Regions from separate parts of the Moellerella wisconsensis genome, predicted to be linked through region 2. Evidence: predicted binding sites of a transcription regulator. Region 2 holds the regulator's gene; the other holds the start of a gene.

Region 1 (16,210 bases), 570 kb from region 2:
AAGTTCAGATTTTGATTTACAAGGATTTTTAGCATTAGATTCTACCAGTACAGCCAGTGGATTTGCGATTGGCTTCGAAAATGATACTGGCCGTTTTTTACCTCTCTATCAGCAAAGTAAAATTTATCCCATAAAGGGAGATAGCGGTGTAATGCGCTTTCACGCTTTTTTGAAAGCCAATAAAAAATCAAACAATATCGTTAATGGCGAGTTTTTTGCCACCGCGAATTTTCTAATTGAATATGAATAGAGTTTAGCGCGATAAACACTAAAAATAACGGCGACTCATAGGCTATAATATTATGCTAAAAAAATTTTTATTATTATCTGGCTGTCTTTTCACTGGATATATCAGCGTACACTCCCTTACCGCTCTTGCTGATAATGACTGGTACGTAAGTATCCCTGAATCTATAGTTGATATGAGTGCACCATGGAAAGAACGATTTAAATATACTTCAGTGCTATATTTAACCGAACAAGGATTTAAATCAAAACTCCCACTCCCCTTCGATTGTTCCGTCAAATGCTGGGTGGCGGTAAATACCCAAAATGCAAACAATCCCAGTCAACCTCGTTTTGTCGACCCAGGGCAACCGAATGTTATATTTAAAGGAAATACAAGCGGTGATGCTCTTTCAGCCCTATATCACAATATCGGATCAATGATTTACACTTCCCAAGGTACTGCGCCAGATAGAAGAAACGAAAATATTGAATGGTGTGGCGCTGTTGCTGTATCTCAATCTGGATCAGGCCCTTCATATGTCCTGCTACCTGGTGGTGAATGTGGTCGCCTTCCCCCCGAGTCACTATCATGTGTATTATTAACGCCTGATATTTTAATTGATTATGGCGAATTTCATAAAAGTGATATTTTAGATAATACACTTGATAAACGAAAAAATGGAACATTTAAAATTAAATGTGATAGAGATGCAACTGTTCTATTATCTCTTATCAGTCCAGATGAAGAAAATAGTAGTAATAGAGGAACACGCATTGTTTTTGATACTGATTATGATTTGGTCAGTTATTTAACCGTTAATGATAAAGCAGCTTTAACACCCACCCCCTTTGAGGTAACAGGTGGAGAAAATGGTACCGAATTTAAAGTCACTTCAGAACTAGCTTTAGAAGGTGAACATAAAGTGGTTTTAGGGCCATTTTCTTCCTATGCCTATATTGTTTTATCATACCAATAGTTATTTTAGTGTATTACAATCTAACATAGCGATATTCAAAATATTGCTATATTAGATCCCATCACGAGAACAGTGCCCAGTCCCTTTAAATGAGACAGCTATAATTATATTAACCGCCTATATTTATATCAAAACAGTCCATTGTACTAAGACTCAAATGGGTTTAAAAATTAATACGTAGAATACATAATATGTCAATAAACTCAAACCGAGCAATAAAATCCACGAGAAACAAATGGCCATACAGTAGGAAGTCAATATTTTTTATATTCACATATCTTGAATTATATTAATTAGCAGCTAAATATAACATGAATGACGTCAACAACTAATAATTTCATAGCATAACGAGAGGAATAGTAAAAATAACAGTTAACAATAAATAAGTAATAGATTAAATTGAGCTAATAATTGACAGGTGATCGCAACAATACCAAATGCAATCACAGTATAAATAAGCCCTTTACCACCCCAGACTCTAAACCCTGATCCAGAAAATTTTTCACGGGCTTTTAATACCATAAATGCTGGACAGATAATTGCCCAAATACAGGCGGCCATGCCTGCATAAGCAATCGCAATTAAAAAACCATTAGAAAAAAACATACACAATAATAATGGAGGAGTAAAACATAAGAACGAAGTCTTTAATCGTCCGAGTGAATTATCTTTAAATTTTAATGACGCCAGGATATAGTCGAACAACCCAATTGCCACACCGAGAAATGAACAAAAAACGGCACTAATAGAAAACCATAATACGAACATTTTAATATATTCGCTATTTAATACGGTGTAGAGTGAATCTATAAAGGCATCTAAATTTCCTCCTTGCTGTATTATAGTAATAAATTGCTCTCTGGGTAAGTTTCCCATTGTGCCAATCATCCAGAAGATATAAATAATTAAGGCTAAGACACAGCCAATAATACAGCTTTTAACCACCTTCCATTCATTCTGATGATACAGTTTATATAAACTACAAACATTACCGTGATAGCCGAATGAAGTGATCGCATAAGGAATAACAACAAAAACAAATGGAATTAAGAGTAATTGGCTTTCACCATTAATGGTTTGACTAAAAAGTAATGCGCTTTTAGCATTGATAAATAAACCAGAAAAAGCCAAGATGAATAATATTATTTTAATTGATAAAAATATTGAGGTTAAACGACTAGCACATGTTCCTCCCCACCAGATAGTAGATCCTAATACAATAGTAAATATTATAAATACTATTTTTTGATTAATAATTATCCCATGCAATAAAAAGGCTTCATAAATAACTGAACCTGCAGCCGAGATATATGCGTAAATTAATATATATAATACGAACATCAGTGAAACGTTAGCAAGATAACATACCCATTTGGGTAATAGATGTTTAGATATATGAAAATAATTGGTTCCTTCTCCATATTTTGAAATACATTCAAGAATATAGATACCAGAATGAAACATAAAAAAACAAACTGCTAATAAAATAAAAATAGAGTTAATGAACCAAGCGCCTGACATAATGGTCGGTAAACTAAACATTCCCGCCCCTATCATTGCGCCACCTAGTACAAATCCGCCCACCATAATTGAAGGCTCTTTGTTAATTATAGACGTGCTCATATTTATTCCTTAAAAATATAAGGACAAGGCTCCCATACTGTATGGAAGCCATTATTAGTGACGATTTATTTGATTGGTTTCAGTCGAGCGGTAAAGTGTCTTAATACTGGGGGTTCATATTCAAATTCTAAACCTTTCAGGGTCGCAAATTTTTCTTTTAATTCAATTAATGCATCCGCGATATAATCCATATGATCGTTGGTATACACGCGTCTAGCAATGGTTAAGCGCATAAATTCCATATCGGCATGTTTTTGTTGACCTGTTGCTGGGTCACGACCTAAAAGAAATGACCCAATTTCAACGGCTCGTACACCAGATTCTAAATATAATGCATTAATCACCGCTTGGGCAGGGAATTGATCGCCTGGGATATGCGGAACCAATTTTTTACAATCGACAAATACCGCATGTCCACCAGTAGGATATTGAATTGGAATACCATTTTCACGCAAACGGTCACCTAAATACTGAACTTGTCCGATACGATAATGCAGATAATCCTCTTGCGTTCCCTCTTCTAGACCTTGAACCATAGCCGCCATATCACGCCCAGCTAACCCTCCATAAGTTACAAATCCTTCCATAGGTACGCAGCGTTGACGGACTAATGTAAATACCTCTTCATTATTTTTAATACTGACTAACCCTCCGATATTTAACAGTGGGTCTTTCTTGGCTGACATAGTTAATGCGTCAGCATATTTATACATATCAAAAATAATTTCTTTAATGCTGGCATTTTTATATTGTGGATCACGTTGTTTTATAAAATAAGCATTCTCACAAAAACGTGCCGAGTCCATGACAACAAAAATATCATGCTGTTTAGCGATTTCATAAACTTGTTTTAAATTACTCATTGAAACGGGTTGCCCACCGGCACTATTACAAGTAACAGTAGAAACAATAGCAACCACATTATCCGCGCCATATTCCGCAATATTTTCCTTCAACTTTTGAATATCAAAGTTACCTTTCCAATCATCATATTGCTCAGAATTAAATGCTTTTTCTGTAACAATATTAATTGCTTTACATCCGTTTAATTCGATATGCGCTGCGGTAGTATCAAAATGGAAATTAGAAATAAAGACGGGATTTTCTACTTTGCTATTTTTTTTCTTAATATTTAATAATACGGGAAAAAGAATATTCTCAGCACCACGCCCTTGATGTGCAGGAATAATATAGTCATAGTCAAATAATTCTTTGGCTTTATCTTTTAACTCATAATAGTTTCTTGAACCTGCGTAAGCTTCATCAGCGGTAATCATTGATGCCCATTGCTTATCGCTCATGGCATTAGTGCCAGAGTCAGTTAATAAATCAATATATACAGCATCGCTTGGTAATAAGAATGGATTATATCCAGCCTCTTTGAGTGCAACTTCGCGATCTTCTCGTGAAGGAATACGGATATTTTCTACCATTTTAATACGGAAGGGTTCGACAATTCGTTTAGCCATAATAATACCTTTAATATAAAATCAAATTATTAAACAAACCCATAGTCTTTTATAAAAAAGAGGGTTTGTTAAATTTAAAAAATAAAAAATAAAAAGGATTATCTTTGAGGGAAGAAAAAAGCTAGATCGATATCAATATTAAACCATTTCTTCAATCTGAAGAAACCGCCTAATAGGATGAGAACATTATAGGATGAGAACATACTTTTTTCCTTCTAAGTGAGGAGCTAGTACAGTTAGACTGGATAATATATATAACAGTTAGAGGAATTAAGTAATACTATTAATGTATAAATTGAACAACTATCACACTATTTTTTATTAATACGTTATATTTAAGGCTGAGATCACATAAATTTTATAATATTTATCACAAAGCTAAAATATAACAATTAATGATAATAAATATATTAAACTTTAATAGAAACAAAAATATAATAGTTTCTAAAAATTATATTACTTAATTGAATTATCTTATATTTTTATTATTTGAATATTTAATTGTATTATATGGTGATTGTTATATTATAAATAAAGAAGTGTATAGAAAAGTTAATATTTTTTCATACACTTCAAGCTATATTTATGCCGTAATAAGTTAAATTAGAATACTAATGCCAATGATTATTGAATGCTATAACCACCGTCAATCACTAAATTATGCCCACTGATCATATCGGAGGCATCACTAGCTAGAAATAACGCGCAAGCAGCAATTTCATCAGGATAGGCAAAACGTCCGGTAGGAATTTTTTGTCTCATTGCATCAGCCTTTTCCCCTGACCATGCTTTTTTGCCTAATTCTGTGAGCACAATAGTGGGTGAAATCGCATTGGTTTGAATACCTTTTGGGCTCCATTCCAAGGCTAATACTTTGGTTAAGCCAATTATTGCCGCTTTACTGGCGCAATAAGCTGCGTGTTCAGGAAGAGCAATAACTCCCGCTTGAGAGGCCAAATTAATAATTTTACCGTGCCCATTTTTCAGCATCAATTTTCCCGCGCACTGGCATACTAAGAAAGTTCCTTTTAGATTAACATTCATGGTATTATCCCAATCAGCTTCGCTTAATGATTCCGCTGGTGACAACGCTACCATGCCGGCACAGTTGACCACGATATCTAATGTCCCATAATATTGAACCACGTTATCTATCGCAGAAGTCACTGAATCGGCACAAGTAATGTCACAGGGAATACCCATCGCATGAGTTAATGATGCCGCTGTTTCAATCACCGAGTCTGCCCTATCGAGTAATGCAACTCTTGCGCCTTTAGCGATAAATAATTCAGCAATCGCCAAACCAATCCCTGCCGCCCCGCCAGTAATCACGGCGATTTTCCCATCTAATGAAAAATTATTGTCATAGCCTGTATACTCGCTCGTACTGTTCATACAATAACTCCTTGGTTAGTTATTATGTTGCAGATGAGTCGATTAATAATAAGCACTAAAAAATAACTTATTATTTATATTGAGAGTCAATAATAAAACAAATAACTGAAGTAAATTATTATTGACTCTTAACCGATATTATTAACTATAATAAATGATTGCGGAAAATTCCATTTCAATAAAAAATAAATAAGTTTGTATATGTTTATTATCAATATAAGCAGAATAAAATATAGCAGATATAAAAAAGGATCATGATTTCATGTCATGATCCTTAGATATTAATCTCTAATACCGCGAGCTCTATTTAGCTATAGCTAACTCACTCTATCAGCTAATAACCGATAATTAAGCCGCCACTTCTAATTTTACTGCAATATTCTTATAAGCTGGAATGCCACTTTGTGGATCATAATTATCTAGCGCAATCAAATTATTGGCTTCGGGGAAATAAGTCGCCACTGAGCGGTCGGCCATATCGTAAATAACCACAGTTAAGTTATCTAGGCGTCTTTGGGTTGGCTGTTGTTGCTTATCCAGCGCGATAACGTTGACTTTATCTCCTGCTTTTACGCCTTGCTTTTCCGCTTCGGCAGCACTGATAAATAGCACATCACGCTGACCAAATACTCCACGATAGCGATCATTCATGCCATAAATCGTTGTATTATACTGGTCATGGCTACGCACAGTCGCCAGTACTAATTCACTGTTAACGGCTGATTCCGGATCTTCAATAACCCCTTCAGTGGTCAAGAAATTGGCTTTCCCTGACGTGGTTAACCAACGACGCTGTGCTGCCGCATTGGGTAAATGAAAACCACCAGGCTGTTTAATTCGCTGATTATAATCATTAAAATCAGGCAATACTGCTTCCATCGCATCACGGATCAAATCATAGTTATTGATAAAATCATCCCATTCAACTGTTGAGTTAAGCAGGGTCGCCTTCGCCATACCGGCGACAATAGCACATTCTGATTTTAACCACGGACTCACCGGTTTTAACATACCGCGTGAAGCATGTACCATCGACATAGAATCTTCGACGGTAATACACTGTACGCCACTTTGCTGTTTATCGATTTCAGTGCGTCCGAGCACCGGTAATAAATACGTGTGTTTAGCCGTCAATAAATGCGAACGATTTAATTTAGTCGCTGCATGTACAGCCAGATCTAAATTTTTCATTCCTGCATACGTTAAATCATGGTCTGGCATCGCAACAGCTAAATTCCCCCCCATACTAATCAATGCTTTAGCACTACCATCAGCTAGTGCCTGCATACTAGCCACAACAGCATGTCCGAATTCTTTAGGCGGTTTAAAGCCAAAACGCTGTTCAATCTTGGCTAATAAGCCTGCGCTTGGTTTTTCGGTGATCCCTACCGTTCTATCACCTTGCACATTAGAGTGACCACGCAATGGGCAAATACCCGCGCCTTCACGCCCTATATTGCCTTTTAGCAGCAATAAATTAATCAGTTGCTGAATATTTTGCGTCCCATGCTGATGCTGAGTGATCCCCATGCCATAACAGATGATAGTACTTTTCGCCGCAATATAAGCCTCAGCAATTTGTTCTAATTCGCTGCGCTGTAATCCACAAACCCGTAAAATATCTTGCCAATCTGTCGACAAAATATCCTGTTGTAACTCAGCATACCCTGTAGTGTGCTGCTCGATAAAATCAATATCTAATATTGGTGTCTGGCCCGCATTAATCGCAGCAAGATGTTTCTCAATTACGAGGCGCATCACACCTTTTAGTAAGGCAGTATCTCCCCCAATCCGTACTTTATAATAGCTACTCGCCAAGGGGGTTGATTCCAACGTCAGCATCTCAATCGGATCTTGCGGATAGGTGAAGCGCTCTAGTCCACGTTCACGCAATGGATTGATTGCAATGATTTTTGCACCACGCTTAGAAACTTCTCGCAAAGTACTCAGCATGCGAGGATGGTTGGTACCGGGGTTATGTCCGATACAAATCACTAAATCTGCTTGATCAAAATCGTCTAATAAAACTGTCCCTTTACCTACCCCTATAGCAGCAGCTAAACCCACACTAGTCGGCTCATGGCACATATTTGAACAATCGGGGAAGTTATTAGTCCCATATTCACGGGCAAATAATTGATACAAAAACGCCGCTTCATTAGATGTTCTGCCCGAGGTATAAAATTCGACACTGTTGGGATCTTGATAAGATTGTAATCTCTGGCCTATTTCAGCAAATGCGGTTTCCCACTCAATTTCCTGATATTTATCGGTTTGAGGATTGTATTTTAATGGGTGCGTTAAACGCCCTTCATTTTCTAAATCGTAATCATCCCAAGTGAGTAACTCTGTGACTGTATGTTGTACGAAAAATTGTGGGGTGGTTTTTTTAGCTGTAGCCTCCCAAGCCATTGCTTTTGCACCATTTTCACACACATCAAATGACGCAGTATGTTTAGGATCCGGCCATGCGCACCCCGGGCAATCGAAGCCGTTAGGTTTATTCATATCAAATAGCGCGATAATATCGTGACCGATTTCCATTTGTCCGCGAATAGCTTCAGCTACCGCTTTAACTGCTCCCCATCCAGCCGCAGGGCCAGTATAGTTTTCTATTTTTTTATCCATCTGCATTGCTCTTTTAATAATGAAAATAAAAAGGCGAATAAACCGTTATATAATTTTTTATATGATCTTATTTATACAATCTTTTTTTACGGTCTTATTCTGACATTTATCATATTTTAATTTAAATCCACTAAGAGAGTATAAAGATTGGCTAATTATAGCAACTGGAATAAAGTAAACTTGAGAAATGATATTAATCATTAATTTACAATAATGTATTTATTTATTATTTCAATGATTGAATTATGATAAAATTAAAATATAACAAGAAAATCACCTCTCTGATAAGAAATTTTCGCTAAGCAGTTTTCCCTAAACAAGGCTCACTAAACAAATAAAGAAATAACAAAAAAATAATACAAATGACTATCAATATTATTAATATAACAATTCATTCTATCCGCTCATCAAATCAACCCAAATCAAACAGCTATTTGGCTGTAGCGGGCTAACTCGCCCTTGGCGAATATCAGGTAACCACCAGCAACCATGCTCTGCAATCAATTGACTGCAATTCGCGCCTTGGATCTGCCAATGCCCTTCTAATACATAAATGACACCAGCGCTATTAGTTGGTAATGGTTGGTTTTCGGTGATCACGGTAATTTTCGGCTTCCAACATCCTCGTCGCACCCTAATATTTAATAATAATATTGGACCATCTTGCGCCAATAACTGGGGACTATCCTCACCACGGCAACAGAAGGATTGGCCTTTTTCGGTGAATACATATTCGCTACCAACATCACTAGTGAGCACCAGCGCATTGTCATTAAGCAGCACCAAATAGTAGTCAATATCCGGCATTGTCGGTAACTGGCAAGTTTGGCTAAATCGGTCAATTTGCGCACACCAAGAGAAATCAGAAGCGACTGGCCAACAGACGATTTCATGCCTCTGTTGTTGAGCCTTGGAGGTGGCATTAACCGAACCATCAAAGCATCTTATTTTCATCGTCCCTCGCAAATTGACTGGCTAAAATGACTTACGGGTAATTTAGCAGAGTGACAAATTTTACTTTTTAGCGCAATCAGTTAGGCTCATAAATGTGATTAATCTCGTTTCTCATTCAGTAATTGGTGACACAAGCTGCCCAATATTTTCATCGCTTCCTCTAGTTGCGCGCTCCAAGTAAAAGAAAAGTTGAGTCTAAAGGCATGATTAAATTGGTCGCTGGTCGAAAACATACTTCCGGGCGCAATACTTATCCCCTGTGTTAATGCCAATTGATATAAACGCACTGCATTAAAAGGTGGCTCAAATTCTAACCACAAAAAATAGCCGCCTTTGGGAGTATTTACTTTAACCGAATCAGGCATATATTGTGCGATTGCGCTTAATAAGCGGTGCTGGCGTTGTTCGAGGGTCATACGCAGTTTTTTAAGGTGATTATCGTAACCGCCTTGCGATAAATATTCGGCGATAGCTAATTGTGTCGGCACACTGGCAGAGACTGTGCTCATCATTTGTAAATGTTGAATTTTGGTCGCATGCCGGCCAGCAGCCACCCAACCGACCCGAAACCCCGGCGCTAAACATTTAGAAAAAGACGAACAATGAAAAAAATTATTCAACGTATCTAAACTCTTAGCCGCTACTGGTTGCTGATTACCAAAATACAGTTCGCCATACACATCATCTTCTATTAGGACGATTTGACGGTGATTTAAAATATCGACTAAACGTTTTTTATTCCTTATGGGCATGGTTCCCCCCAAAGGGTTTTGATAATGAGTCATCAACCAGCAAGCCTTAATCGGATAGTTTTCAACCACATCTTCGAGTGCATCTAAATCCAAACCAAAAATAGGATCGGTTTTTATCGCCACTGCTTTTAGTTTTAAGCGCTCTATTGCCTGCAAACAGCCATAAAATGCAGGGGATTCAATCACGACCCAATCACCCGGCTCGGTAACTGATTGTAGGCTAAAACTTAAGGACTCCATCGCTCCAGCCGTGATCACTATTTCATCGGGAGAAACGTGGATCCCCTGCATGGCATAACGCTGAGCTATGTTACGGCGTAACTTTTCATTACCCGGCGGCAAATTAGCCACTGCACTCTGCTTAGTGATGCGTCGAGCAACCGAGGCTAATGATTTGGCTAATTTTGGCTCATTAAGCAATGCTGGCTCAGGAAATGCCGAGCCAAAAGGAATAATATCTGGGTCATTACAGGCTTGCAGCACGCCGAAAATAGAGGCATTAATCTCTACATTTTCACTTAGATGCGACCCCTTGCCCCCTTTCGCCGCCGCAAAACTAGCTTTGCTTTTAGCCACATAATAACCAGATTGTGGACGTGCAATAATCCAGCCTTGGCTTTCCAATAATTGATACGACTGAACCACCGTCATCAAACTTAGCCCAGATTGTTTTACGCTTTCTCGCAACGAAGGAAGCCGGTCACCCACTTGCCAAATATCATCTTCGATTTGCTGACGGATTTGTGCTGCTAATTGCTCGTATCGAGTCATACCTAGTCCTTTCGCCAACTGTTATAGTCAATAACGATAAAATTGTTACTATTATAGCTTAGTCTCTCATGGTCTACTTATCCACACATTGATTGTATTTTTATCTTACCTATTTGAGGTTACTATTTTTTGAGGTCAATATGTTTGGATTGAGTGCCCTGGAATTAGCCCGTATTCAGTTTGCTTTTACGGTCTCTTTCCACATTATTTTTCCGGCAATTACTATCGGTTTAGCCAGTTTCCTCGCCGTGTTAGAGGGCTTATGGCTTAAAACGCGTCACCCCGATTACAAAAAGATGTTTGATTTTTGGGCCAAAATTTTCGCCGTCAATTTCGGTATGGGGGTAGTTTCTGGTTTAGTAATGGCTTACCAATTTGGCACTAATTGGAGTTTTTTCTCTGATTTTGCCGGTTCAATTACCGGCCCGCTGTTAACTTATGAAGTGTTAACGGCCTTTTTCTTAGAGGCTGGTTTTCTCGGTGTGATGTTATTTGGCTGGCAACGCGTAGGTGAAAAGCTACACTTTTTCGCGACCTGCATGGTGGCTTTAGGCACTATCATGTCGACGTTTTGGATCTTAGCCTCAAACAGCTTTATGCAAACGCCACAGGGCTACGAAATTATTAATCAGCAACTGGTTCCTGTTGATTGGCTAGCGGTTATTTTTAATCCATCGTTTCCCTACCGATTATTGCATATGACAACCGCAGCTTTTCTAGCCTCAGCCTTTTTTATCGGTGCTTCGGCAGCGTGGCATCTGCTTAAAGGCCATCGGTCAAGTGCGATGGAAAAAATGTTTTCTATGTCGCTATGGCTGATTTTGGTTTTGGCACCATTACAGGCACTGATTGGCGATGCTCATGGTTTAAATACGTTAAAGTATCAACCAGTTAAAGTTGCTGCTATGGAAGGCCATTGGGAAAATAAACCCGGCGAAGCGACTCCGCTTATTTTATTTGGACTGCCTAATATGGTCAGTGAAAAAACCGAATATTCTATTCAGATCCCATATCTTGCCAGCCTGATTTTAACCCATAGTCTCGATAAACAAGTTCCGGCATTGAAAGATTGGCCCGCAGAAGATCGCCCCAATGTGTTTATGGTGTTTTGGTCATTTCGCGTCATGGTCGGCCTGGGGCTATTAATGATTGCCGGCGGAGTTATTGGTTTATGGCTACGTTACAAACAACGTTTATATCAATCCAAGCCATTTTTACGTTTCATGTTATTAATGGCGCCTTCTGGGCTAATAGCCATTCTTGCCGGTTGGTTTACCACTGAAATTGGTCGGCAACCCTGGGTGGTTTATGGACTACAACGCACCGCCGATGCGGTAAGTGCACATGGTGATATTCATATGAGCGTCAGTTTGCTGACTTTTATTATGGTTTATGCCAGCGTGTTTGGGATTGGATATATCTATATGATTAAATTAATTCGCCAAGGGATAACCGAGGAGAACAGTCATGGGCATTGATTTAGCGCTAATTTGGTTTGTGATAATTGTATTTAGCATCATGATGTACATTATGATGGATGGCTTTGATCTCGGTATTGGTATTCTCTATCCCATGGTCAAAGATAAACACGACCGCGATGTCATGATGAACAGTGTGGCGCCCGTCTGGGATGGCAATGAAACCTGGTTAGTCTTAGGAGGTGCCGGATTATTAGGGGCATTTCCCTTAGCCTATGCGATTGTATTAGATGCCTTATCCATCCCTCTAACCCTAATGTTGCTGGCGTTAATTTTCCGGGGAGTGGCGTTTGAATTTCGCTTCAAAGCCAATCATAAACAGCAGCATATTTGGGATAAAGCCTTTATTTATGGGTCGATCATCACTACTTTTGTGCAAGGTGTGGTAGTCGGTGCTTTTATTCAAGGTTTCCCCGTTGCTAATCGAACTTTTATGGGCGGCTATTTTGACTGGTTTGCGCCCTTTCCGCTGTTCTGCGGATTTGGCTTAGTTGTCGCTTATGCGTTACTCGGTTGCGGCTGGCTTATCATGAAAACTCAAGCCCATCTGCGCCAAACTATGTATAGGATAGCTGGCCCATTAACTTTTTTAATGTTAATCGTCATCGTCATTATCAGTCTATGGACTCCGTTGCTAAACCAAACTATTGCTGACCGCTGGTTTTCACTGCCTAATATATGGTTTTTTCTCCCTGTACCTCTACTAGTGATATTAGCCGCAGCTATTATTCTTCATTCAGTGAAGCAGCAAAAATACGATTATCGGCCTTTCTTAGCGGCCTTATTACTAATTTTTTTAGGTTTTACTGGATTAGGCATTAGCATTTGGCCATATCTTATCCCACCGGTGATCAGCTTTAGAGAAGCCGCCAGCCCACCCGAAAGTCTGGGTTTTATGCTGGTCGGTGCTCTATTTATTATTCCTATTATTTTGGTCTATACCTATTGGAGTTATTATGTCTTCAGAGGAAAAATTAATCCCGAGCAAGGTTATCACTAACGTGGAGCCTTCCCCGTGGTGGAAAAAACTCTCTTGGATGGTAATTATTTGGCTATCCAGCGTGGTAGCACTGTTTGCCGTATCTTCATTATTTCGCGGATTGATGACCGCGGCAGGAATGAAAATTAAATAATCGCTGGAATTATTATTCCCCTTTGCTACCTAACGCACGGTGAAGGGGATCCCATCGTCGCATCCCACCTTCGCTGATGCTGTCTGCTATTATTATGACATTTTTCTATAACAGAGGCTTATAACAGAGACCGATAACAGTTGCCTTAAGTGCTCTAAGGGTAAAATCATCTTGATAATACAGTTGATAATGATAATAATTACCATTATTAAGTAATTAATCAAATTTACCGACCAATCCGTAAGGAGATTGTTTGTGGCAACAGCTAATAATGACCCAAATAGACAACGTCCGATCCCTCCTCAATTAATCCACGTTAAATCAATCATTGATATCTCTCCTGCCATCAGAAGGATCACTTTCCACGGTGAAAATCTAGATACTTACCCTGCTAATTGTGCAGGTACGCATCTGAAAATTTTTCTATCTGCCGATGCAACAATCCCCCCACTATTGCCAGTTCTCGGCCCTAACGGCCCTTCATCGCCTGAAAATCAGCCTCGGCCTAAAGTGAGAACTTATACTGTACGTGCTATTCGCCCAGCAGAAAAAGAAATCGATATAGAATTTGCCATGCACGAGGGTATGGAAGGCCCAGCTTATCAATTTGCGCGCGATGCTTATATCGGCCATTGGCTTGGGATCAGCCGCCCTGGAGGGGCTGATCCGTTATTATCACCAGCTAGTCATTACTTTATGGCAGGTGATGCCAGTTCACTGCCTGCAATTGCAGCATTACTGGAAAATATGCCGGAGAATGCCCAAGGAAAGGTTATTTTACGAGTAGATAATCAAGCTGATATTTATTCATTACAGGCGCCAGAACAGGTTGAAATTGTGTGGATTTGTGGCGATATTTCTACCACAGAGCAGTTAATCAATTGCTTCAAAACCTGGACATTGCCCACAGAAGATATCGTATTTTGGTTTGCCGGAGAAGAACAAATAATCAAACCCTTGCGCCGGTATATTCGCCACGATAAAGGCTATGATCGCCAACATATTCATGCTGTCCCTTATTGGCGCCATGGCTACAATGAAGAAGGCTATCATCAAATGCGCCACGATGTCATGGACAGCGCAGATTAATAACGATAAAAATTCATCGTGTAATAAATGATTTTTATCGCTAGTTCTAATTGATAGCTCTAATTAACAGTGCTAACAGAAAATCTATTTATATTGAATTGAGATACAATCAGCGATTAAGAATATAAACCGACTTAACCGCTGATTTTCTATTTATTGGCTTGAAGAATAACAATTATTTCAGTCAACAAGAAAAATTCATACTAATTATTATTTCACTTTACAGTTAATCGCCTGACGATAACCAGCAGCTATCGCATCCTGCTCAGAGGCAAATAATACGGCATTTTTATCATCCGTAGTTTTATAACCAGAACAGTGAGATAAATGATAAATTTTACTTTTCACATTACCTTTTACTGTCGCATTCTCATTTATTACCGCTTCATTGGCTGAAGGTTTATGCTGTGAAATATCAGAAAATAGCCCAGATGCACTATTTTTATGTCCTAACTGCCATACTTGCTCACCAGTAACAAACGGATTGTGATGTCCCATAATTTTAGCGATTCTATTATCTCGTTCCTGCTCCCAAGCGGTGACTGGGTATTGCTTATCCCAAACTTTTAATAATTTCTGCTGTTGCTCAGACATCGATAAATCATAACGGTCGTGCATATAGAAATATACCCGCGCCACTTGCCCTTTTACACTGTCTCTCGGTTCAAATTCACGCGCTTTAAAATCGATGCGGCTACGGCACTGGCCATACGGATATTCAACATTACCCGCCAGTTGACCATAACTCAGATTACTGCGATCGCCATTAACCTCACCAATCGATGGGGCTAAATTATGTAAATCGGCTTCCATAGTACGAAATACCGGATCGTCCGCGATACAGTTTTTACGTCCACCGTGCTGCCAGCATTGACGTTGATGACCAAAAACCCAAGCAGGAACAATATGTTCCCATTCAATACGTTCTGCTCTATTTTGCTGTTTTCGGACTTGATAACCACACGAGTTAAGATCGACCCGCCCGCCACTGGCGCCCAACCAATCCCATTGGCAACCACAATATAATGTGCCTTCACCCTGTTTAGATTGGTCATGATAAACTTGCGTACGCGCTAATTTTTTAGCTTCATTAAAAGACGATGGCGCAGCAACAGTAGAAAGAGTGAATAGGCTAAAAAAGATAATGGAAGTAAACGCAATAATGCGACTAATATGTGACTGTTTCAAAGTAAATACCATTATAGGGAAAGTTAAATAATATAATTAAGTGGAAGAACTTAAGAATATAGCAATTCATTGCAGATTGTCTTATCAAAAATTGTTAAGGCGACTGAAATATAAACTTTCTCTTCTATCTTTTATATAATTAAAATTTATTTAGCTTAAAATATTTACGATAAATCAGATTAAATATAGAGCATTACTATGAATACATTATTAGATCAATTAATTTCAGAGCTTATTAACGTCACTAAAAAATATTCAGAAAACGATGATATTACGGTGGGCATACCTCAGCTCACTGAAAATAATTTAAAAATTCAGTTTCATTTCGCAGATAAGAATGGTTTAGATATTACATTTAATACCATTAAACTCGCAGAAAACAGCGTATAATCAGCCTGTTCTCTGCGTTTTTAATTAGACCCCGGGGCGTTTACGGTACAACCATAATCCCGGTAATGATAAGCCAATAGAAAGTGCACCGACAATGAATGAGGCTTGTAAAAAATTAGTCACCAGAGTTTCAAA
Region 2 (16,210 bases):
GCAACCGCAGCAACCGCAGCAACCGCAGCAACCGCAGCAACCGCAGCAAGATAGTTTATTCCATCCATTTTTGGTGCGTAACGATCAGCCGTTGCCGAAACCGACAACGCCAATGCCATCGCTAGATTTATTGAGCAGCCCTCCGGCACAAGAAGAACCGGTGGATATGTTTGCTCTTGAGCAGACATCTCGACTAATTGAAGCTCGACTGAATGATTATCGTGTTAAAGCCGATGTCGTCGGTTTTTCTCCAGGACCGGTGATCACGCGTTTTGAACTAGATTTAGCACCGGGAGTTAAAGCTGCGCGAATTTCCAATTTATCCCGTGATTTAGCTCGTTCTTTGTCGACAACTGCGGTAAGGATTGTTGAGGTCATACCGGGTAAACCTTATGTCGGATTAGAATTACCGAATAAAAAACGTCAAACGGTTTATCTCAGAGAAGTCCTGGATTGCGATAAATTCCGTAATGATCCGTCTCCATTAACTATCGTATTAGGCAAAGATATTGAAGGCGAACCGGTGGTGGCTGATTTAGGAAAAATGCCTCATTTACTCGTTGCGGGGACAACTGGATCGGGTAAATCTGTTGGGGTCAATGCAATGATCCTCAGTATTTTATATAAATCGAAACCCGAAGATGTTCGCTTTATTATGATTGACCCTAAAATGCTTGAACTTTCTATTTATGAAGGTATCCCGCATTTATTAACTGAAGTAGTTACCGATATGAAAGACGCAGCCAATGCTTTACGTTGGTGCGTTAATGAAATGGAACGTCGATATAAATTAATGTCAGCTTTAGGGGTACGTAACCTCGCGGGCTATAATGAAAAAATTAAAGCAGCGGCAGAAATGAACCGGCCTATTCCTCATCCATTCTGGAAGCCGGGTGATAGCATGGAAACCGAACATCCGGTCTTAAAGAAAGAGCCTTATATTGTTGTCATGGTCGATGAGTTTGCTGATTTAATGATGACAGCGGGTAAAAAAGTTGAAGAGTTAATTGCTCGTTTGGCACAAAAAGCTCGTGCAGCAGGTATTCACTTAGTGTTGGCCACACAGCGACCTTCTGTGGATATTATTACCGGATTGATTAAAGCTAATATTCCAACCCGTATTGCCTTTACGGTATCGAGTAAAATAGATTCTCGAACTATTCTCGACCAAAGTGGCGCAGAATCATTATTGGGAATGGGGGATATGCTCTACCTGCCACCAAACTCATCTATTCCAATGCGTGTTCATGGCGCCTTTGTACGGGACCAAGAAGTTCATGCAGTGGTTAATGATTGGAAAGCACGAGGTCGCCCTGAATATATTGAAAGTATTACTAAATGCAGTGATGAATCTGATGGTGCAGGTGGTTTTGATGGTGCAGCTGAAGAATTAGACCCGTTATTTGATCAGGCGGTGGCATTTGTGGTTGAAAAACAACGAGTGTCTATTTCTGGTGTGCAACGTCAATTCCGTATAGGTTATAACCGTGCCGCACGAATTGTTGAGCAAATGGAAGCCCAACAAATTGTCAGTGAGCCGGGACATAATGGTAATCGTGAAGTATTAGCCCCACCGTCTATGGATCACTAATATTATTGATGGATTATTGTTAATCTGTCTGAATATTCAGTTAGTTATGGGGCTAGATAGTGTAGATAATTTACGATCTATATTTTTTGAACATATAGGTTATCGATTTAAAAGCATTCACTTGGGTGTATTTAAAAGGTCATTGAATAATGAAAAAAATGATATTGTTAGGCGCGGCTTTAGTGGTGAGCTTGTATTCAGCGATGACTTTGGCAGATGCTAGTCAAGACCTGCAAACCCGTCTAAATAAAGTGAATAGCTTCCATGCTAATTTTAGTCAAAAAGTCACCAGCGCCGAAGGTGATTTAATTCAAGAAGGTCGTGGCGAATTATGGATACAAAGACCAAATTTGTTCAACTGGAATATGACGTCGCCTGATGAAAGTGTTTTGATTTCAGATGGTAAAGATTTATGGTTTTATAATCCTTTCGTTGAACAGGTAACGGTAACGTCACTGAACGATGCGACTAATGATACCCCGTTTATGTTGATTACGCGTAATAATCCTCAGGATTGGAAGCAATATTCTATTATTCAACAAGGTAATAGCTTTGATCTGAAACCTAAGCAGCTTAACGGTACACTTAAAGGCTTTTCAATCACAGTTTCCCCTGATGGCACAATAGAGAAATTTTCAGCCATAGAACAAGATGGTCAAGTAAGTGCTTATCAGTTGAATGCACAGAAAAATGGTCCGGTGGATAAAAGTAAATTTAGTTTAAAAATTCCGCAGGGTGTGGCTTTGGATGATCAACGCTCAGCCAAATAAATAAGAGGGCGTAGTGAGTAATCTGTCTCTCGATTTTTCGCAAAATGAATTTCAGCCTTTAGCTGCACGCATGCGTCCAGTTGATCTCGAACATTATATTGGTCAAAAGCATCTTTTGGCTGAAGGAAAGCCTTTGCCTCGAGCTATCAAGGCAGGGCATCTGCATTCGATGATTTTATGGGGACCACCAGGTACCGGTAAAACGACATTAGCTGAGATTATTGGTCATTATGCCCAGGCGGATATTGAGCGGTTATCTGCGGTGACCTCAGGAATTAAAGAAATTCGTGAATCGATAGAGAAAGCGCGTCAAAATCGTAATGCAGGTAGACGGACGATTTTATTTGTTGATGAAGTCCATCGCTTTAATAAAAGCCAACAAGATGCATTTTTGCCACACATAGAAGACGGCACTATCACCTTTATCGGTGCTACGACCGAAAACCCATCTTTTGAGTTGAATTCAGCCTTATTGTCACGAGCCCGAGTGTACTTACTGAAATCATTGGATGAAAATGATATCGAAGAAGTCTTATTACAGGCAATGACTGATTCTATCAATGGGTTAGGCGGTAAAAATATTATTTTGCCAGATTCAACACGTACGTTGATTGCTAAATTAGTTAATGGCGATGCCCGACGATCGCTCAACTTATTAGATATGATGGCTGATATGGCTAATGCTGATGAGCAAGGGCAACGTGTTTTAACGCCTGAATTATTGAAAGAAGTTAGCGGAGAGCGCAGTGCACGCTTTGATAATAAAGGCGATCGTTATTATGATCTAATCTCGGCGTTGCATAAGTCAGTGCGTGGTTCAGCGCCCGACGCAGCCTTATATTGGTATGCTCGAATAATAACTGCCGGTGGCGACCCGTTATATGTGGCTCGTCGCTTATTGGCTATCGCTTCTGAAGATGTGGGCAACGCTGATCCCCGTGCGATGCAAGTGGCTATTTCGGCATGGGATTGTTTTACCCGCGTCGGGCCGGCAGAAGGTGAAAGAGCAATTGCTCAAGCGATTGTTTATTTAGCTTGCGCGCCCAAAAGTAATGCGGTTTATACTGCGTTTAAAGCTGCTTTGGCTGATGCCAGAGAACAGCCGGATTATGATGTTCCTGATCATCTACGCAATGCGCCGACTAAATTAATGAAGCAGTTAGGGGCTGGGCAAGAATACCGTTATGCGCATAATGAACCTAACGCCTATGCTGCGGGCGAAAATTATTTTCCGCCAGATATGAAAGAGACCCATTATTATTTTCCGACTAACCGCGGATTAGAAAGTAAAATTAGTGATAAATTAGCATGGTTAACTGAACAGGATCAAAATAGCTCAATAAAACGCTATCGTTAATTATAGCTATACGGTAAGGTTATAAGTTAGTATCGCTTAGATAGTTTAAGTTGTTGGTTTATTTGTTATCGTGGTTTTATCATAATCGTTTGGTATACAGTTGGAATATTTTGTATACAAATGGTGCATTATTTTTATTGTCTATTATGTAGGCCTAAAATATAGACCAAAAACACAAGCTAGCTATTTATCGCAACTAAACTGTTTAGAAAAAATAATATTGTAAATCCTGTATGTTTTTTATTTTTTACTCGGCTTAAAGGCAGAGTTAAATAATTTTACGATAGACTCATTGAAACATGTTTAACTGCATTATCTATTTTTATGATGTAGCAAAATTATGCTTCAGTAGATACTTCAGTAATAAACAGGAGTAACTACTTGATCTATCAAATACAGGGCTCTATCTCATCACTTAAACAACAAGAATCACAGGATAAGCATGCTCGATCCCAATTTACTGCGTACAGAGCTAGACGCGGTTGCTGAAAAACTGGCTCGCAGGGGTTTTACCCTTGATGTGGAAAAGCTGCGTGAATTAGAAGAACGCCGCAAAGTTTTACAAGTTGAAACTGAAACCCTGCAAGCAGAACGCAATTCCCGATCGAAATCTATCGGCGCGGCTAAAGCACGCGGTGAAGATATTGATGCGCTGCGTCAGGAAGTAAACCAATTAGGTGAGAAATTGGATTCAGCGAAATCGGAATTAGATAAGCTGCAAGACCAAATCCGTGATATTGCATTGAGCATACCTAATATTCCTGATGATTGTGTCCCTAATGGTAAAGATGATACTGAAAATCTTGAAGTTAGCCGTTGGGGTGAGCCAGCCCACTATGATTTTGAAGTGAAAGATCATGTGAGCTTAGGTGAATTATCAGGGGGATTAGATTTTGCCTCAGCCGTTAAGCTGACAGGTTCACGCTTTGTCGTGATGAAAGGTCAGATCGCGCGTTTACACCGTGCTTTGACTCAGTTTATGCTCGATTTACATACTGAACAGCATGGCTACCAAGAGCTGTATGTCCCTTATTTGGTAAACCGCGAAACCTTATACGGTACCGGACAATTACCTAAATTTGGCGAAGATTTATTTCATACCAAGCCATTAGAAGAAGAAAGTGAAAGTAACTATGCGTTGATCCCAACCGCAGAAGTACCGGTAACCAATCTAGTGCGTGGTGAAATCTTAGATGAAGCGTCATTGCCATTACGTATGACAGCGCATACCCCGTGTTTCCGCTCTGAGGCGGGCTCATATGGTCGTGATACGCGTGGTCTGATCCGTATGCACCAGTTTGATAAAGTTGAGTTGGTACAGATTGTTCATCCTGAAAAATCGATGGAAGCGCTTGAAGAACTAACTGGCCATGCAGAGAAAGTTCTACAATTATTAAACTTACCTTATCGTAAAGTGTTGTTATGTACCGGTGATATTGGCTTCGGTTCATGCAAAACCTACGATTTAGAAGTATGGTTGCCAGCGCAAAATACTTACCGTGAAATCTCCTCTTGCTCAAATATGAAGGATTTCCAAGCGCGTCGTATGCAAGCTCGCTTCCGTGGTAAAAATGATAAGAAACCACAATTGGTTCATACACTAAATGGTTCTGGCTTAGCTGTCGGACGTACTTTAGTGGCAATTATGGAAAACTATCAACAAGCAGATGGCCGTATTGAGATCCCAGAAGTTCTACGTCCTTATATGAAAGGTTTAGAATATATTGGTTAATCTTGACTGATAGCTTGAGTTAGAAAATGATAAACCGCTGGTTAAAAACCGGCGGTTTTTTTATACCATGATTTGTATGATTTGTATGATTTGTATGATTTGTATGATTTGATACGGTAGGATTAAAAAGAATATGATAGAAATATTTATCACTATAAAGAGTATAGTCAAAGTATAGTAAAGAAAGAAACTGATAAATATTATGCTACTTGAGAATAAACAGGCAGAGTGGTGATATTTGTACCGGCTCTGCCTATTATTAATCAGATTTAGATGAGATGGTTAATCGATGGGGACGCTGAAGGCTTAATACATTACTTTGAGGCCATAGCCTTCGAGAATGGATTTAACACGCTCCATAATTTCTTTAGACGGAGGCTTAACCCCATTCAATTTGTATTCTTCACCCATGGTTTCCCATTTATGTTTACCCAGCTCATGATAAGGAAGCAGTTCAACTTTTTCGATATTTTTCATATCTTGCATGAACTCACCTAATAAATGTACCGAGTGATCATCATCACTCCAGCCGGGAACGACCACATAACGTATCCATGTTTTTTGATTACGTTTCGCCAAATAGCGAGCAAATTCTAAGGTTCGATGATTGGATACGCCAACCAGTTTTTGATGGATTTCATCATCCAGCTGTTTGAGATCTAACATCACCAGGTCAGTAGCATCCAGTAATTCATCAATCACTGGATCATAACGGCGAACAAAACCGTTAGTATCTAAGCAAGTATGAATATTCTCTTTTTGACAAGCACGGAACCAGTCACGTACAAATTCAGCTTGCAAAATAGCTTCGCCACCTGAGGCAGTAACGCCTCCACCAGTAGCATTCATAAAGTGACGATAAGTCACCGCTTCTTTCATTAATTCTTCAACGGTAACTTGAGTACCTGTATGGGTATCCCAGGTATCACGGTTATGACAGTATAGGCAGCGCATTAGGCAGCCTTGAAAGAATACGATAAAGCGTATACCGGGGCCATCAACAGTACCGCAGGATTCAAAAGAGTGGATACGACCAAGTACGGACATGACAGAAGACTCCCAAAACTGACGAGATAAAAAGGCCCCAAATGCGGGGCCTTTAATTTATTCTATTGTAACACCAATAGGGGTTCAAGTTGTACATTGACTGGCTACATTCTTTTTTATGCCTGAACTGTCGCGTTAATTACGTTATCCAGTTCAGGTTATTATAGATTGTGACCCTTGAATCTTTTGGGTGTTGCGTTAGCAAGTCATTACATTGATGCAGTAAATGTACGAGTAATAACGTCTTTTTGTTGCTCTTTAGTCAGTGAGTTGAAACGCACGGCATAACCAGAAACACGGATGGTTAACTGTGGATATTTTTCTGGATTTTCCATAGCATCTAGCAGCATTTCACGGTTCATAACGTTGACGTTTAAGTGTTGACCGCCTTCGATAGAAGCTTCGTGATGGAAATAACCGTCCATCAGACCTGCAAGGTTAGCTTTACGAACATCATCATCTTTACCTAACGCATTAGGAACGATAGAGAAGGTATAAGAAATACCATCTTTCGCATAAGCAAACGGCAGTTTTGCAACAGAAGTCAGTGATGCAACCGCACCTTTCTGATCACGTCCGTGCATTGGGTTAGCACCTGGTCCGAATGGTGCGCCAGCACGACGTCCATCTGGAGTGTTACCTGTTTTCTTACCGTATACAACGTTAGAAGTAATAGTCAGAATTGACTGAGTTGGTACCGCATTACGGTAAGTACGCAGTTTCTGAATTTTCTTCATGAAACGTTCAACTAAGTCACAAGCGATATCATCGACGCGTGAATCGTTATTACCGAATTGTGGATATTCACCTTCGATTTCGAAGTCAACAGCAATGCCATCTTCGTCACGGATAGGTTTAACTTTAGCGTATTTGATAGCAGACAGTGAGTCAGCAGCAACTGACAGACCAGCGATACCACACGCCATAGTACGATAAACATCACGGTCATGCAGTGCCATCAATGCAGCTTCATAGCTGTATTTGTCATGCATGTAGTGAATGATGTTCAGTGCAGTGACATACTGAGTTGCCAACCAATCCATGAAGTGATCCATACGATCCATCACTACATCGAAGTCAAGAACTTCGTCGAGGATTGGTTCGTGTTTTGGACCCACTTGCATTTTCAATTTTTCATCAATACCGCCGTTGATGGTATACAGCATGGTTTTCGCTAAGTTAGCGCGAGCACCGAAGAACTGCATTTGTTTACCAACAATCATTGGGCTGACGCAGCAAGCGATAGCATAGTCATCGCTGTTGAAGTCAGGACGCATTAAGTCATCGTTTTCATACTGGATAGATGATGTATCGATAGAAACTTTAGCGGCATATTTTTTGAAGTTCAGAGGCAGTTTTTCTGACCACAGGATAGTCATGTTAGGCTCAGGAGATGGGCCCATGGTATACAGTGTGTTCAAGAAACGGAAAGTGGTTTTAGTCACTAGAGTACGGCCATCAAGACCCATACCAGCTAGTGATTCCGTTGCCCAAATTGGGTCACCAGAGAACAGTTCATCATATTCTGGTGTACGTAGGAAACGAACCATACGCAGTTTCATGACCAAGTGGTCAATCAGTTCTTGAGCTTCTTGTTCAGTCAGTTTACCTGCATCCATATCACGTTGGATGTAGATATCTAAGAAAGTCGATACACGACCAAATGACATTGCCGCGCCATTTTGAGATTTAACAGCGGCTAAATAACCGAAGTAAGTCCATTGAACAGCTTCTTGAGCATTTTTAGCAGGGCCTGAGATATCGCAACCATATTTAGCAGCCATTTCTTTCATTTGGCCTAGTGCGCGATGTTGCTCAGAGATTTCTTCACGCAGCTGAATGGTCATTTCCAGATCTTCACCGGATTCCATTTTTGCTTGCAAAGAATTAAATTGTTTAACTTTATCTTTCATCAGGTAGTCGATACCGTATACCGCGATACGACGGTAGTCACCGATGATACGGCCACGGCCATACGCATCTGGCAGACCTGTCAGGATACCTGATTTACGACATTTGATGATGTCTGGTGTATAAACATCGAATACACCCTGGTTATGGGTTTTACGATATTCAGAGAAAATTTTATTAACCATCGGGTCAAGTTCGCGATTGTAAGCTTTGCATGAGCTTTCAATCATACGAATACCACCGTATGGGATCAGAGCACGTTTCAGTGGCGCATCAGTTTGCAAGCCAACAACACGTTCTAAATCTTTCTCGATGTAACCCGCATCGTGAGAGGTAATAGTCGAAGCAATGTCAGTATCAAAATCGACCGGCGCATGTGTACGGTTTTCAATTTTGATGCCATCCATAACTTTGTCCCACAAAGCATCAGTGGCTTTGGTAGAACCGGTCAGGAAGGATTCATCGCCTTCATAGGGGGTGTAGTTTTTCTGGATGAAATCACGCAGATTAACTTCGTTCTGCCATTCACCTTGTGTAAAACCTTGCCATGCTGAAGCGAATTTTTCATTTAATTCGGTCATGATACTTTTACCTTTTAACAATGGATCTTTTAAGGATCTTAATAAACTTTTCAACTACATGATGAAGAGTCTTATTGATGACTATCATCACGTAAGTGCATAAACCAGTAAATCAAACCGACTAACAACGTACCACCTATGATATTACCAATAGTGACCGGAATTAGGTTGTCAGAGATAAAATGTCCGATAGTCAAATGAGAAAATTGCTCTGGCGCTGAACCAATCTGAGCCCAAAACTCAGCAGGAGCAAATTCTTTTATGACAATTCCTAAAGGGATCATAAACATATTAGCAATACTATGCTCGAAGCCGCTAGCGACAAACATCGCGATAGGTAAAATAAGCACTAATAATTTGTCAGTAAGACTGCGGCCTGAATAGCTCATCCAGACAGCCAAGCAAACCATCATATTGGCTAGAATACCTAAGCAAACGGCTTCAATGAAGGTATGGTGTAATTTATGATCAGCGGTCTGTAATACATTTAATCCCCACTGACCGTTTGCTGCCGTATATTGGCCCGCGAACCAAATAAGTGCAACAAAGAATAATGCGCCAATCAAATTACCAATATAGACATTAAACCAATTGAGGAACATTTGTCCCCAAGTAATTCGACCGGTGGCTTTAGATACAATGGTTAATACTGTTGACGTAAATAAATCAGCGCCACAAATAACCACCAATATTAAACCGAGAGAGAAACAGATACCGCCAATTAATTTAGTAAATCCGAAAGGAGCGGTAGAGGCACCTGTAGTTGCTGTAATATAGAAAACGAAAGCAATAGAAATAAAAATCCCGGCGGTGAAGGCTGACAAATAAGTAATTGCCGGATGTTTGTTAGCTTTATACACACAAGCATCGTCAGCAACTTTTGCCATGATAGCCGGAGGTAAAAGATTAAAAGGGTTGTCAGCTTTCATACTAACACTCTCTTATAAAGTTAATTAATTATTGTACGCAATTATAGTAGCAAAGGGGGGGAAATAGATTTTTGATGTGGATCATAAACTCAGCGTAGATTTAAGCTTTTTATGTTTAATTTATGTTAAATTAAGCTGTAATTTAATGAAAATAAAAGAAAAAATAAATTTTAATATTTGTATGATTTTTTTAAAATACCCTCTAGTAACATCTTAAAAGTAAAAAATCAGGCTAAAATGTCAGTTTAATGTTATTGATGATTGACTTATTAACCTGATTTTTACTTTATAACAGCTATTTGTTCTTAAACCATTGTATTAATATGGTTATTTCGCAGCGGTTATTTTTGCTTTTTGTAATTTTTCATAGGCTGCTAATAATGCCTGATGTGCGGGAAGCGAGGATAATTGTTCGTCGATAGCCCATAAGCCATAAAAACAATTCTCACCAGCGATGGCAGATGATGCTGCATCTACGGTATCTGCGCCATACATATGCACAAATGCATCATAATATTGAGCAGGATCTCTTTCATCTTCTTGATTAAGCAGCAATAAAGTATGTAGACAACGGTAATAATTGGCACGTTCAGGGGTAAAGACGGAACTATTAAAATCTTGCGTCCATTCAACCCAAATAAGCGCTTGCTCTAAATCGCCACCTGCTAATGCTAGCATGGATTTTAATTCTCCGATGCGCAAATTACTCCAGCCATTATCTTTGCCTACTGCCAGACCTAATAATTCACGTACGCGGGTAAAATCATCTAAGCCTTCGTCATCTAGTTGCTCAATAAATGATAAATATTCTTCAGCTGACCATTGGCTCTCTGGCAGACTAATAATCACCTCGCGCAGATGTGCCCCCATGGTATTATTCGCAATATGCAGATCTTCCACAGGATAAATATCGGACATACCAGGCACTAAAATACGGCATGCGTAGACGCCTAAATGAGAGTAATCAGCGATATACACTTCTGCATCTAACTGATTATAAATAGCCATGAGGGTAGAGAATTCTTCTTGAGTTGTCCCTTTAAATGACCACTCGACAAATGGATAATCAGCCTCTTTTTTAAATAAGTCCCAACTAATTAAACCACTTGAATCAATAAAGTGAGTTTCGAGATTAGTATTATCCGCCACTTCTTCATCGTCAAACGTCGGTGCATTAAACACATCGAGATCTTTTAAACCACGACCCTGTAATAATTCTGTCACTGTACGCTCTAGGGCGACACCAAAATCGGGGTGTGCACCAAACGAAGCGAAACATGTACCATTGGCTGGATTGAATAAAATCACACAAATAACTGGATATTCGCCCCCTAATGATGCGTCATAGCAGAAAATTGGAAAGCCTTCTTGTTCTAAGGTATTTACTGCTTCTACCACGCTTGGGTATTTATTCATTACTTCAGCAGGGATCAGCGGAAGGCTGATACATTCAGAGATAATACGATTTTTAACATAGCGCTCGAAAATTTCAGATAATCCCTGAACTCGTGCTTCGTTAGCGGTATTTCCCGCTGACATGCCGTTTGAAACATATAGATTACCAATGATGTTCATTGGAATATATACCGTTTGATTGTCTGATTGACGCGTGAATGGTAGCGCGCAGATCCCACGTTCGGTATTGCCGGATTGAAAATCAATCAATTGGCTGCCACCTAGGGCATTATCAGGATCGTAAAATTTTAATAAACCTGCGTCTAAAATTCCGTCGGGTAAGCTGTCATCTTCGGTTAAAGGAAACCACTTTTCATTAGGATAATGAACAAATTCACCGTCCGCGATGTTTTTACCTAAATAGAAATCAGCAAAAAAATAATTGGTTGAGAGACGCTCAAAATATTCACCCAAAGCAGAGGCTAATGCGGCTTTTTTAGTGCTGCCTTTACCGTTGGTAAAGCACAGCGAACAGTCACGATCACGAATATGTACTGACCAGACGTTAGGTACAGGATTCAGCCAGGAGGCTTCTTCGATATTAAATCCTAGAGAGTGTAATTTATCTTGAAACGAGGCTATCGAATCTTCGAGGGCGGCATCTTTGCCAGGGATAAATGTTTGAGTCATGTCAGTCACTTGATAATGATGTTTTTAGAAAACCTATGATACGGACTTTTTGTTATTCTCTCTATGCTTTTTACTGTTTAGCCAACAACGCGCTCGATAGCTGTACATGGTTTTAAATATCGCTTTGAATATAATGTGGAATATAGTTTTATTATTTTTTGTACATAATTAATAATCAACTGAATTAAAAGAGAATTTTGCGATTGACTAGTGCTTATTCGCTTGTTTAACCACAATATTAGCGCTAATTAATGCGAATAGAGGGACTGCTGCAAATAATATAAATAGCCAAGCGGCGGCTGATTTAGCGCCATCTATTCCTCCGGGGAGCGAAAGCCCTGCTGAATTAGCGATTAAGCCAGCCATGGATGCGCCAAAGGCGGTTGAAAATAGTTGTAGCGTAGTTATCGCCGCAGAGGCTTTATCCGCATCTTGTTGACGTGAAACGGTTAATATCCGCGTCAGTAAATGGGGCCATGCCATTCCTATTCCGCTGCCAGCAAAAAATAATGCGAGGCAAATTATTATTAATTGATAATTTTCTAGCTCAATAATATTCGTGATAAACAGCGCGAGAATAACTAAGGCAAATAGTGTGAGTGTAGGGCCACGGCAGATTAATTTGCGGGCGATTACTGGCGTTACTCCGGAGGCTAAAATTGCGCTAGAAGACCAACCGGCTCCGACTAATGCCGCGAGATATCCCGAGGCTAAGGGAGGAACATCATGCAGAACTTGTAAAAAATAAGGAACAAAAACTTCTGTTTGTACGCTAAAACCTAATAACGCCATGGTCAAATAAATTGGCGCTAAAGGAGCGGATAGCCGAAAAGTATCTTGTGGAAATAAGCAGTTTACTCCTCTTTTTTCAAGATTGACTAGGGCATAACATAATGTACAAGCGGCCATAAGTCCTAAAATGGGCACCCATATTTTTTGGCTGAGACTGCCGAGAGAAATAGCCAAAACCGCCATCGAAAGCAGCAATAATTGGCGATAGGGAATTTTTTCTTGCACGGTGCTGCGATGATTTTGATTAGGCAATACACGCCATGTAAGATACATATAGGGCAGCCCAACGATAGCTAGACACCAAAATGCCCCGCGCCAAAGAGTATATTCTGCAAAAAAACCACCTAATGCTGGCCCCAAAAGTGTTGCCATCCCCCACATACTCGACATCATTGCCAGTACCCTTGACCAGAGATATTGTGGGAAAACAAGATGAACCATGGAATAAGATAAGGTGAGTAAAATTCCTCCGCCAGCGCCTTGAATTATACGTCCTAGTAACATGAGTAGCATCGAGGGGGTGAGGGCACAAACAATCGTGCCGATAATAAAAATCAGTGTTGCGATAAGATAACTTTTTCTCGGACCGAGGCGGGATAAAATACGAGAAGTCAGAGCCGAGAGAATAATGGATGACAGAATAAACAGCGTGGTGTTCCAAGCATAAAAATCTAGACCGCCAATATCACGTACTACGGAAGGTAAGGTCGTAATAGTGATGTAGACATTGACCGCATGCAGAACGATCCCTCCGGTTAGCGCCAAGGTGAACCAAAGATATTGACCTGTAAGTAATGTGCTCCAACCGCCACGATTGGGTTGTTCCGTTTGACTCATTCATTCATCCTTCAACAATCAATTAGCGCGATATTTATGATGAGAAATCAATGAGTCGCTATTGATATCATTGTATTCTCATTTCGCTTACTTTGTTCTGTTTGTTGTTTCTGCGTTTAGTCTTTGGGGGATCGTTCTTAGATACGGGTTCTTTTGAACGTTAATTTTTGATAGTTAGTCTTTGAAAACTGATTGTTTAAGCGGTCTTTTAATGTGATTTTTGATACTAGAGATTAGTGTAATATTACGTCGAGTGATTATCAAATTTATTGGTTAGAGAACGCAAATGAGAGGCAAAATAAAATCCGCATGTGGTTTGCACATACGGATTTCAGAGGAAATTGACTAGATTAATTGCTCCGTAGCGTTTTGGTTACTTACTGGACATTAAAAGTAATGCATATGACTAAAACAGATCATAACCAGAGCACAAAACACCGATATAGCCAAGTTGTGCGGCAAGCTATAGGATGCAGTTACAGAGCCAATAAAAAGGTACTATTCACCTTTCGCTTCATGAGCATCACCGTTATCACGGCAATCACCATCAGCACAATGACCATACAGGTACAGGCTGTGGTTTGATAATTTAATTCCGTGGCGCGCCGCGATATTTTTCTGACGAGTCTCAATTGATTCATCAGTAAATTCAATAACTTTGCCACAATCAAGACAGATAAGGTGGTCATGATGATGCTGCTGTGTTAGTTCGAAGACAGATTTACCACCTTCAAAATTATGGCGAGTCACAATTCCAGCATCGTCAAATTGGTTTAATACACGGTACACTGTTGCGAGGCCAATCTCTTCGCCTAAATCAATCAGCTTTTTGTAGAGATCTTCCGCACTGACATGATGGCACTCAGGATCTTGAAGCACTTCCAGTATCTTCAAGCGTGGAAGTGTAACTTTCAGCCCAGCATTCTTTAATGCTTTATTGTTGTCGGTCATGCGGATTTATCCTGTAACTTAATTCATGAATTTAATAATAACTAAACATAATTAACAGAAAAAAGAGATTTCTATTAAACGATTTCACAATTATAGGCTTAGTGAGAGTAAATAGAAACCAATCATGTCTCATTATTACCATATACCCAACATCATATAAATTGCAGTCGCCGTGTTTATTGAATCAATTTTTAGGTTATATTTTCGCGTTCTATCTATGTTTACGATGCTATTTATTGGTCGTTGGTTACATTATTTGCTGTATATCGCATTTGCTGTATATCGCGCCAAAATAAACATTAAATAGTCGAAAAAATAGCCAACTGCGACTCGTGTTTACTGTAGTTCATCTACAGTTAAAATTATGTTGAGTAACTTTCTGCTCAGCCACATGTGTGTTTAGCCACATGTGATATTAACCAATAATTTCAGAGAGAGACATCTCGTCAGAAATTTGTTTAACCCATGCATCCACTCGCTCTTCAGTGAGTTCAGGTTGCCGGTCTTCATCAATGGCTAAACCGATAAAATGACTATCATCCGCCAGTCCTTTAGAGGCTTCGAAGTGATAGCCTTCAGTTGGCCAATGACCAACAATAACAGCGCCTCTTGGCTCAATAATGTCACGAATAGTGCCCATTGCATCGCAGAAATATTCTGCATAATCTTCTTGGTCACCACAACCGAAAAGAGCGACTAATTTACCCTCGAAATCAATTTCTTCGAGCGTAGGGAAAAAGTCATCCCAATCGCACTGAGCTTCACCATAATACCAGGTTGGAATACCCAGTAGCAGGATATCAAATTCAGCGATATCTTCTTTGCTGCTTTTTGCGATATCGTGAACTTCTGCCACATCTTTACCCAGTTTTTGCTGGATCATTTTGGCAATATTTTCTGTATTACCTGTGTCACTACCGAAGAAAATACCTACGATTGCCATAAAGTGAGTCAACCTCTTCTGTTTCTGTCAGGGCTGTCAGTCAGTTTCTGACGCCAAATTTGTGCTGAATGATTACCATTAATGATAGCATTGTGCTTTCTATTTTGGCCAAACTATCAGGATAAATCTGTCAAATTTGTGTGGTTAGCATTGTGGATGATGACGTTTAATCTTTCGCCGGCAGAAGTGACTGCTCAAGCTGAGCCATCAATATCTGTTCGATAAGTTCACTGCGACTGATGTTCTGTTGCTCTGCCAATTGGTTCAGTATTGCAACGGCGTCTTCATTTAATTTTAGTTCAACCCGACGTAATCCTTTGACTTTATCTCGTCTTAATTGATTGCGTTTGTTGATTTTTAATTGTTCATCCCGTGATAACGGGCTTGTCTTCGGTCGCCCAGGCCTACGTTCGTTCGCGAACAAATCAAGAGTGGTGCGATCAGTTTGTTCTTTTGCCATATCTAGTAAGTGTTAAAGGGCGAGTACCAAGGATCCAGCGCGCAATCATACCTTAGCTGCCTGCATATCGCTACTATTGCGGAGCGATGAAGCGCTGTTATCGATTAAAATATCAGCGCTTATTTAAAAAAATATCCCGAGCGAATAAAAAAACAGCAACTTCTAACTACTGATACTAATTAACGGGTTTGCTGTTGCCATAATTGCGCATATAAGCCTTGTTG

What was found. Region 2 encodes Fur, which represses iron uptake genes when iron is present. Its sites were predicted from a motif close to ATAATAATGAGAACNACTATCAA; they were not measured.
Region 1: a site for Fur is predicted at 13,598-13,620, ahead of MNY66_RS07305 (siderophore-interacting protein). Genes of this name have one in related genera too.

Annotation. Positions count from the first base shown of each region.
Region 1 covers NZ_CP093242.1:1,616,919-1,633,128, reverse strand. The annotation lists gene MNY66_RS07360 (fimbrial protein) at 1-250, shown strand, start outside; gene MNY66_RS07355 (hypothetical protein) at 303-1,205, shown strand; gene MNY66_RS07350 (aromatic amino acid transporter) at 1,578-2,828, opposite strand; gene MNY66_RS07345 (tryptophanase) at 2,894-4,297, opposite strand; gene tnaC (tryptophanase leader peptide) at 4,396-4,500, opposite strand; gene MNY66_RS07340 (SDR family oxidoreductase) at 4,922-5,692, opposite strand; gene MNY66_RS07335 (FdhF/YdeP family oxidoreductase) at 6,041-8,320, opposite strand; gene MNY66_RS07330 (HutD/Ves family protein) at 8,717-9,274, opposite strand; gene MNY66_RS07325 (aminotransferase-like domain-containing protein) at 9,373-10,797, opposite strand; gene MNY66_RS07320 (cytochrome ubiquinol oxidase subunit I) at 10,938-12,275, shown strand; gene cydB (cytochrome d ubiquinol oxidase subunit II) at 12,265-13,275, shown strand; gene MNY66_RS07310 (DUF2474 domain-containing protein) at 13,232-13,408, shown strand; gene MNY66_RS07305 (siderophore-interacting protein) at 13,664-14,497, shown strand; gene MNY66_RS07300 (endonuclease) at 14,708-15,697, opposite strand; gene MNY66_RS07295 (hypothetical protein) at 15,884-16,075, shown strand; gene MNY66_RS07290 (threonine/serine exporter) at 16,100-16,210, opposite strand, start outside.
Region 2 covers NZ_CP093242.1:1,041,995-1,058,204, forward strand. The annotation lists gene MNY66_RS04485 (DNA translocase FtsK 4TM domain-containing protein) at 1-1,591, shown strand, start outside; gene lolA (outer membrane lipoprotein periplasmic chaperone LolA) at 1,741-2,361, shown strand; gene MNY66_RS04495 (replication-associated recombination protein A) at 2,375-3,718, shown strand; gene serS (serine--tRNA ligase) at 4,161-5,450, shown strand; gene pflA (pyruvate formate lyase 1-activating protein) at 5,757-6,497, opposite strand; gene pflB (formate C-acetyltransferase) at 6,707-8,989, opposite strand; gene focA (formate transporter FocA) at 9,061-9,918, opposite strand; gene ycaO (30S ribosomal protein S12 methylthiotransferase accessory factor YcaO) at 10,246-12,003, opposite strand; gene MNY66_RS04525 (MFS transporter) at 12,211-13,632, opposite strand; gene fur (ferric iron uptake transcriptional regulator) at 14,131-14,583, opposite strand; gene fldA (flavodoxin FldA) at 14,999-15,526, opposite strand; gene ybfE (LexA regulated protein) at 15,693-15,986, opposite strand; partial or broken gene MNY66_RS04545 (type I secretion system permease/ATPase) at 16,166-16,210, opposite strand, start outside.